2 regions of the Massilia paldalensis genome follow, and region 1 is predicted to be linked to the other one. Evidence: predicted binding sites of a transcription regulator. Region 1 holds the regulator's gene; the other holds the start of a gene.

Region 1 (4,125 bases):
CGATCGTTCCCTTTCAGCAGGTGCCAGGCGGCGGACGCGCCGACGAACAGCGCGGTGGCGAGGAACGCGGCGATCGCCATGTGCGCGAGGCGGTAGGGGAACGAGGGATTGAACACGATGGCGAACCAGTCGACGGGGACCATGCGTCCGCCTTCGATCGCATAGCCCTGCGGGGTCTGCATCCAGCTGTTGGCGCCGAGGATCCAGGTGGCCGAGATCAGCGTGCCCAGCGCCACCATGCAGGTGGCGAGGAAGTGCAGGCCGGGGCCCACGCGGGTCCAGCCGAACAGCATCACGCCCAGGAAGCCCGCCTCGAGGAAGAAGGCCGTCAGTACCTCGTAGGTCATCAGGGGCCCGACGATGCCGCCCGCGTATTCGGAAAACGCGGCCCAGTTGGTGCCGAACTGGTAGGCCATCACGATGCCGGAGACGACGCCCATGCCGAAATTGACGGCGAAGATGCGCAGCCAGAAGTGGTACAGGTCGACGAACACCTGGCGCTTGGTCCTGAGCCAGCACGCTTCCAGCACCATCAGGTAGCTGGCCAGGCCGATCGTGATGGCCGGGAACAGGATGTGGAACGACATCGTGAACGCGAACTGCACGCGTGCCAAATCCAGTGCCGCCAATCCGAACATGAAAGTCCTCCCGAGGTCGTATGGCCAATCTTACATGCGCACGGGGCGCACACGCTTGCCGCGTTCGCCCGTGCGATGCACACTGCATCGTTATTTGATGCAGGTAAGACGCGCAAGCCTTGCCGTCCGGCGCATCGCCGAAGGAAGCCCATGGATTTCGAACTCAAGGAAGTGCTGCAAGCCGTCGGCCCCAATGCCGGCCTGGTCTTCGCATCGTGGATGTTCATGCACCTGCTACAGGGACGCTACAGCAGCGCCTACGAGCGCTACCGCAGCCTGGTCGACAACTACCGCCAGGGTGCCGACGGCCAGCGCAAGGAGACGATCCGCGACGAGGTCGCGCTGTACCGCCGCCGCATCGACTGCATGCGCCGGGCGACCGACTTCGGCCTGTACGCCGCCATGTTGCTGATCGGCACCCTGATCATCGCCGTCGCCGACGCCATCTTCAAGGGCACGTCCTTCCTCAAGTACGCAGGCGCCGCGACCACCGTCGTGGGCCTGGCCATGGTGATCTGGGCCGCCGCCCTCGTCGTCAAGGAAAACCGGCTGATCAAGATGCCACTCGACCGCGAGGCCGACGACATGCCCGAACTGGACCGGCACATGCAGGAGCAGCGTACCTGAATGCGACACTTTTGGCGGCCGAAGGGGTAGGAAAGCGCCCCGATGGTCGAGATTCGCGACAATGGCGACTATAATTCCCTTGTCGATGCTCCCCTTCCCGCCATGAACCACGCCGCCATCCTTACTCCCGACCAGCCGCTGAACATCCAGGCCCTCAAGGTCAGCTGCCAGCAATGCAGCATGGGCCAGCTGTGCCTGCCGATGGGCCTGGCGGATGCCGAGATCGACCGCCTCGACCAGATCATCGGCCGGCGCCGCCGCATCGCGCGCGACGAGCGCCTGTACCAGATGGGCGAGCCGTTCCGCAGCCTGTACGCGGTGCGCTTCGGCCACTTCAAGACCTACCAGGTGAACGCGGCCGGCGAAGCCCAGATCACGGGCTTCCAGATGGCCGGCGAGCTGCTGGGCATGGATGCGATCAGCGGCGACCGCCACCATTGCGACGCCGTCGCGCTGGAAGACAGCGAGGTGTGCGAGATCCCGTTCGACAACCTCGAAGACCTGTTCGGCGAAGTGCCCAACCTGCTGCGCCACTTCCACCGCATCATGAGCAAGGAAATCACGCGCGAACAGAACGTCATGCTCCTGCTTGGGAACATGCGCGCCGAACAGCGCTTCGCCGTGTTCCTCGTAAACCTGTCGGCCCGCTACGCCGCGCGCGGCTATTCCTCGACCAGCTTCCAGCTGCGCATGTCGCGCGAGGACATCGGCAACTACCTGGGCCTGACCATCGAGAGCATCAGCCGCCTGCTGTCGCGCTTCAGGAAGATGGGCCTGGTGCAGGTGGACAAGCGCGAAGTGATCCTGCTCGAACCGGCGCGGCTGAAGGCCATGGCGGCCGGCACCGAGCAGTGCAGCCCCATGGCTTGAGGCGGCCCACGGTATACGTTCGGATAGCTGGCAAGCTGCTCCTGGCCCTGCACAATCGGGGCGAAGGAGATTGCCAATGTCCCACAAGCTTCACCTCGGCGCCGCGGCCTGCCTGCTGTGCGCCACCGCCGTCCACACCGCGCACGCCCAGGACGGCGTGCAGATCTACGGCCGCCTGAACGTCTCGATGGAACACGTCGACAACGGCAGCGGCTTCACCCAGACCCGCCTCGTCAACAACCGCTCCGTGCTCGGCTTCAAGGGCAGCGAAGACCTGGGCGGCGGCCTGAAGGCGATCTTCCAGCTCGAGGGCACGCTGTCGCCCGACACGGGCGCGGGCGAGCCGTTCCGGCGCGATACCCGCGTGGGCCTGGACGGTCCCTGGGGCACGCTGTTCGCCGGCCACTGGGTCACCGCGTACAACGGCGCCACGTCGGGCCTCGACCCGTTCTACCCGACCACGGCCGGCTACATGAGCATCCTGGCCAACGGCTCCGGCTCCTCGGTCGACAACGTCAACAACACGTATTCCTTCGACCGCCGCCAGGCCAACTCCCTGCACTACTGGACGCCCGAGTGGCACGGCCTGTCGCTGCGCCTCACGCGCGGCATGAACGAGGAATCCCCCGCGAACGGCGCCAAGCCGTCGCTGTGGTCGGCCGCCGTCATCTATGCCGACGGCCCGTGGTACGCGACGGTCGCGCACGAACGCCACCACGAGTACCAGGGACCAGGCCTGGACGACACGGGCAGCAAGGCGGCCCTTGCCTACCAGTTCGGCAAGACGTCCTGGGGCCAGACCCGCGTCGCCGTCGTCGGCGAGCGCCTGGAATACGAGACGGCCAGCGGCAAGCTGCCGCGCAATGCGGCCTTCGTCTCCGTCTCGCACCAGATGGGCCTGCACGGCCTGCGTCTGACGGTGGGCCGCGCGGGCGACGCCGGCGGCGCGTCGACGGCGACGATCGGCTTCCTGCACAGCGGGCCGGACACGGGTGCGACGCACGCGACGCTGGGCTACGACTACATGCTGTCCAAGCGCACGAGCCTGTATGCCTATTACACGCTGCTGGACAACGAGCGCAATGCCACCTACGACTTCCCCATCAACGGGATCGGGCCGGAGGCCGGCGCCACCTTGCGCGGCGCGGTGTTGGGGATGCGGCACAATTTCTAAGTCCGCACAACGTCGCCCCTGCGCAGGCAGGGGCCCAAGTGCTGTTCGCGCCGACAGTGCGCCGGCAATTGGGTCCCTGCCTGCGCAGGGACGACGGATTCGTTACGCTGCCTTCTGCACCACGATCCACCGGTCGATCACCTCGCCCAGCACGTCCAGCGGCACCGACCCGTTCTTCAGCACCACGTCGTGGAACGCCGGCAGCGAGAACTTGTCGCCCAATTCCTTCTTCGCCTTCTCGCGCAGGTCGATGATGCGCAACATGCCGATCATGTACGCGCAGGCCTGGCCCGGCCAGGCGACGTAGCGCTCCACTTCCTGCGCGCCGATGCCGTAGTCGATCGCCTGCTGGCGCGTCCAGCCCTTCGTGTGCAGGCCCGTGTCGACGACGAGGCGGCGCGCGCGGAACAGTTCCGAGCCGAGGGCGCCCAGCAGGCCCGGGACGTCGCCCTCGTACCAGCCCTGCTCCACCGCCAGCCGCTCCGCGTACAGCGCCCAGCCCTCGCTGTGGGCGCTGCCGCCGCCGAAGATGCGCTGGGCGCGGAACTTCGGCAATCCCGTCTGTTCCTGCTGGATCGCCAGCTGGAAGTGGTGGCCCGGCACCGCCTCGTGGTAGGACAGGCTGCGCATGCGGATCACGTCGAACGTCGGCCCGCGCATCGGCACCCAGAAGATGCCGGGACGGCTGCCGTCCGGCGCCGGCAGCGTGTAGTGGGCGGCGGCCGACGGCTCCGTCAGCGGCGGTTCGCGCCGCACCTCGACCGGGGCGCGCGGCGTCAGGTTGAAGATGGAGGCGCTGCGCCGTTCGGCGTCGGC
Region 2 (4,125 bases), on a different contig from region 1:
ACGGTCTTCTGGGTGCGCCAGTCGATCACCTCGACGTAGTCGCTGCCCATGATGCCGACCAGCAGGTACTTGTCGTCCGGCGTCATGGAAATGCCGGCCGGGAGCTTGCCGACCGGGATCGTCCACTTGACGGTCTGGGTTTTCAGGTCGATGCCGCTGACCTGGTCGCTGCCCTGCTGGGTCACGAAGGCCATCGTGCTGGCCGCGTCGAAGGCGATGTGGCTGGGCATGCGCGCCAGCGGCAGGCGCTTGCTCAGCAGCAGATTGTTGCCGTCGTACTTGTAGACGTCGACGCGGTCCAGGCGCAGCGAGGCCGACACGAACCATTTCTGGTCCGGCGAGAAGCCGATCTGGTAGGGGTCGAGCACGTCGGTCAGGCGGCGCTGCACCTTGCCCGTCACAGAGTCCAGGAAGATCAGCTCGTTGCCCATCGAGCTGGCGACGATCACGGACTTGTTGTCCGGCGTGGCCATCAGGTGGTGCGGTTCCTTGCCGACCGGGAGCGTGCCGGCGTCGGCGCCGGTGGCCTGGTCGATCAGCTGGACGGTGGCGTCGCGCGAATTGAGCACCACGACCACGTTCGCGTGGGCGGCCTGGACGGCGGAAGCGAGGCAGAGACCGGAGAGGATGAGCTTACTGAAGCGGCGCAGCATGGCAGGATAGTTCCGGAAGGAAGAAAAACCTTATTCTACGGGGAAACTTGGCCCCTTCGCTGTGCAAGCAGCAGGAATAAGATCGTTTCGGCGCGCCGCCGCAACACAGTGGACAAGGCGTCAATAGCGCTTTGACAGGCCATGCACTACAATCGCCCTTCACTTTGAACAAGAAGGGAATCCCATGTCCACCACCACCACGAATTCCGGCCTGCAGTACGAAGACACCGTCGTCGGCGACGGCGCCGAAGCCAAGGCCGGCAGCTACGTCACCGTGCACTACACGGGCTGGCTGCAGAACGACGACGGCAGCGCCGGCGCCAAGTTCGATTCGAGCAAAGACCGCAACGACCCGTTCCAGTTCCCGCTGGGCGCCGGCCACGTGATCCGCGGCTGGGACGAAGGCGTGCAGGGCATGAAGGTCGGTGGCGCGCGCCGCCTGATCATCCCGGCCAGCCTGGGCTATGGCGCCCGCGGCGCCGGCGGCGTGATCCCGCCGAACGCGACCCTGATTTTCGACGTCGAACTGCTGGGCGTCTGAGCATGATCCGCACCCTTGCCCTGCTCGGCCTCGTTGCCGCCCTCGGCGGCTGCACGGCCATGGCCGTCGGCGGCGCCGTGATCGGCACCGGCGTCTCGGTCGCCTCGACTGCCGTCGGCGCCGGCGTGGCGGTCGGCAAGGGCGCCGTCAACGTCGCCACCTATCCGTTCCGCGGCGGCGACGACGACAAATAACGGGACGACGGCTTCGGCCTCGTCCCCGGGTGGGCACCACGTGCCCGCCGTGCGCCACCACCGAACGTTTCCTCTAAAGTTGACTCCGATCCACGCATGATGCGCTAAGATGCCGCAAGTGTTGCCACGAAGGCATCCCGAACATCGCACATCTATGAAGGAGTCACCATGAGTTTGCAAGAACAGTTCGCCCAGGCCCAGATCGATTCGAAGAACCTGCCGGAGCGTCCGGACAACATGACCCTGCTGAAGATCTATGCGCTGTACAAGCAGGGCGCGAACGGCGACGTGACGGGCGAGCGCCCGGGCTTCACCGACATGGTCGGGCGCGCCAAGTACGACGCCTGGGCGGGCCTGCAGGGCACGTCGCGGGAAGACGCGATGCAGCAGTACGTCGACCTGATCGAGGAACTGAAGGACGCGTAAGCGTCAGCGCCAGCCCGCGCCGGGCGGCGTCAGGCCGCGAACGTCTTGCGCATGCTTTCCGCCACCTTCTGCTCGATGGCCGGCGCGAACGCACTCATCATGAAGCCCAGCTTGATGCGCAAGGCGGCCTGGCTCGGCTCCAGCGCGAGCACGCCTTCCACCCCGCTGCGTTCGAAGCGCAGCACGTCGCCTTCCCACTTGCACTGCAATCCATAGTCGCTGGCCAGCTTGTCCGCCACCTTCTGGGCCGCCGCGCGCGCCGCCGGCTGGGAAAGCGTGTGTTGCTGGATGATGCTGATGTCCGCCATCTGGCTGTTCCTTCTATCTTGAATACTGATCTGCCGCAAAAGCTCGCCATGATGCCAGCTCAGCCCGTCTTAAGCCAGTATTGACCCTAGAGAATGGTCAATTGACCAAGCTCAATGCTTCTCCGAAGCAAGCAGCGACCATTCCTCGAAGCCGCCTCCCGCGGCCGCCATCGAGGAGAACCCATGGAATCGTCCACCTTGCCGCCGGTCGGCTTCATTCCCACCCCCAGCGCACCCTACCGCCAGCACCGCAAGGCGGCGCAACTGCTCGACCAGCCGGGCCGCCCGCGGCTCGCGGCCGCATCCGAGCCACCCTCTCCTGCCGACAGCGGCACCGGGGACGTGCCCCTGCCCTACGCCTTCGGCGCGCGCGTGCTGATGTGGAAACAGGATCCGTCGGTGTCCGAGATCGGCACGCGCAAGGCCTTCCTGCCCGGCATCGTGCTGGCCGGGCCGCGCGACGCCCGCATCGAGATCGTCGACACGGCCAATGCGCCGGTCGAGCCGAACGCCTTCGGCGACTTCGTCACCATGCCGGACACGCCCCAGTTCGACGCCGTGCACACCTTCGCCGTCGTGCGCCAGACGCTGACCATGTACCAGCGCGCCCTGTCCGCGGCCGGGGATGCCATGCCGCTGCCCTGGCAATGGAACAGCAGCACCGACACGACGCCGCTGCAGGTTCATCCCTACGGCCTGCCGAACGTGATGAATGCCTTCTACAGCCGTTCCCAGGGCTGCCTGAAGTTCGGCGACTTCGTCCCCAGCGGCGAGAGCGCGCGCGTGTACACCTGCCGCTCCTTCGACATCGTCGCCCACGAGACGGGCCATGCCGTGCTGGACGGCCTCAAGCCGCAATGGCTGCAGGCCGACAACCCGCCCCAGACGGGCGGCCTGCACGAAGCCTTCGGCGACCTGACCGCGATCTTCCTGGCGCTGTCCCAGCTCGACCAGTGCGAGGCCGTGGTGGCGCAGACCAAGGCGCACCTGCACGACAAGACCTTCCTGGCCGACATCGCCGAGCAGTTCGGCCTGGCGCTGGGCAGCACGACGGGCTTGCGCAATGCCGACAACGACCTGACGCTGTCGCAGGCCGGCACGGAAGTGCATGCGCTGTCGCAGGTGTTCACGGGCGCCGTCTACGACATCCTGGCCGACGCGTTCGCCTTCGAGCGGCACCCGGAGCTGGAGGATTGCGCCAGCGTGCTGCACCGTACGGCCGGCTGGCTGCGCGGCCTGGTGCTGCGCGCCCTGGTCGCCGCGCCCGACGTGGCCGCCACCTATGCCGACGTGGCCAACGAGATGCTGCGCCTGGCGGCCGAAGACGGCAAGCCGCAGGCCTACCTGGACTTCATCCGTGACCGCTTCGCCCTGCGCGAAGTGCTGGATGTGGCCGCCCCGCAGGCCGGCACGCCGGATGCCCGTACGCCGGATGCCCGTACGCCGGATGCCCGTATGCCGGATGCCCCCGCGCCGTCCGTGCCCGCGCAGCGCTTCGCGCCCTTGGTCTGCGATGCGCCCGGTGCCCGCCAGGACCGCCGCGCCTGCTGCGGCACGATGAACCTGGCCGAGTACTACCAGGTCGAACGCTTGCTGGACCGGGAAGCGCAGGCGCTGGCGCGCTGGTGCCTGGAGCATGGGCGCACGGGACCGGCCGGCGTCGCCGTGGCCGCCGTTGCCGCCGTTGCCGGTTTGGCCGTGGCCGTCGCCGGAACGGACGAGGCGTTGCCGGCGGCCGGCCGGGCATGAAAGAGCGGAGATGAGGGAGCGGAGATGAGAATCACGGCCAGGACCAGCGGCGGCTTCGCCGGCATCGCACGATGCGTCGAACTGGATACCGGCCGCCACGCCGACGGCAAGGCGGTCGAGGCGCTGCTCGAGCGCCTGGATTTCTTCGAGCCGGCGCCCGCCTGCCCCGTCGGCGCCGACCTGCGGCGCTGGGACATCACGGCGGACGACGGCCGCCGCTGCCGCACGGTGACGGTGGCGGAAGACGACTTGCC

What was found. Region 1 encodes FNR, which switches genes on or off when oxygen is low (the NO sensors DNR and NnrR bind a similar motif). Its sites were predicted from a motif close to TTGATNNNNATCAA; they were not measured.
Region 2: ACI1V7_RS10650 (gluzincin family metallopeptidase) is a predicted target of FNR. The motif match lies at 2,224-2,237, and genes of this name have one in related genera.

What each region holds. Positions count from the first base shown of each region.
Region 1 is NZ_JBJCIU010000001.1:1,036,529-1,040,653, reverse strand. It holds gene ACI1V7_RS04670 (cytochrome ubiquinol oxidase subunit I) at 1-638, opposite strand, end outside; gene ACI1V7_RS04665 (DUF2721 domain-containing protein) at 789-1,265, shown strand; gene fnr (fumarate/nitrate reduction transcriptional regulator Fnr) at 1,368-2,135, shown strand; gene ACI1V7_RS04655 (porin) at 2,212-3,309, shown strand; gene ACI1V7_RS04650 (DUF885 domain-containing protein) at 3,412-4,125, opposite strand, start outside.
Region 2 is NZ_JBJCIU010000002.1:186,511-190,635, reverse strand. It holds gene ACI1V7_RS10675 (YVTN family beta-propeller repeat protein) at 1-653, opposite strand, end outside; gene ACI1V7_RS10670 (FKBP-type peptidyl-prolyl cis-trans isomerase) at 838-1,194, shown strand; gene ACI1V7_RS10665 (hypothetical protein) at 1,197-1,388, shown strand; gene ACI1V7_RS10660 (acyl-CoA-binding protein) at 1,557-1,814, shown strand; gene ACI1V7_RS10655 (polyhydroxyalkanoic acid system family protein) at 1,844-2,122, opposite strand; gene ACI1V7_RS10650 (gluzincin family metallopeptidase) at 2,306-3,871, shown strand; gene ACI1V7_RS10645 (protealysin inhibitor emfourin) at 3,896-4,125, shown strand, end outside.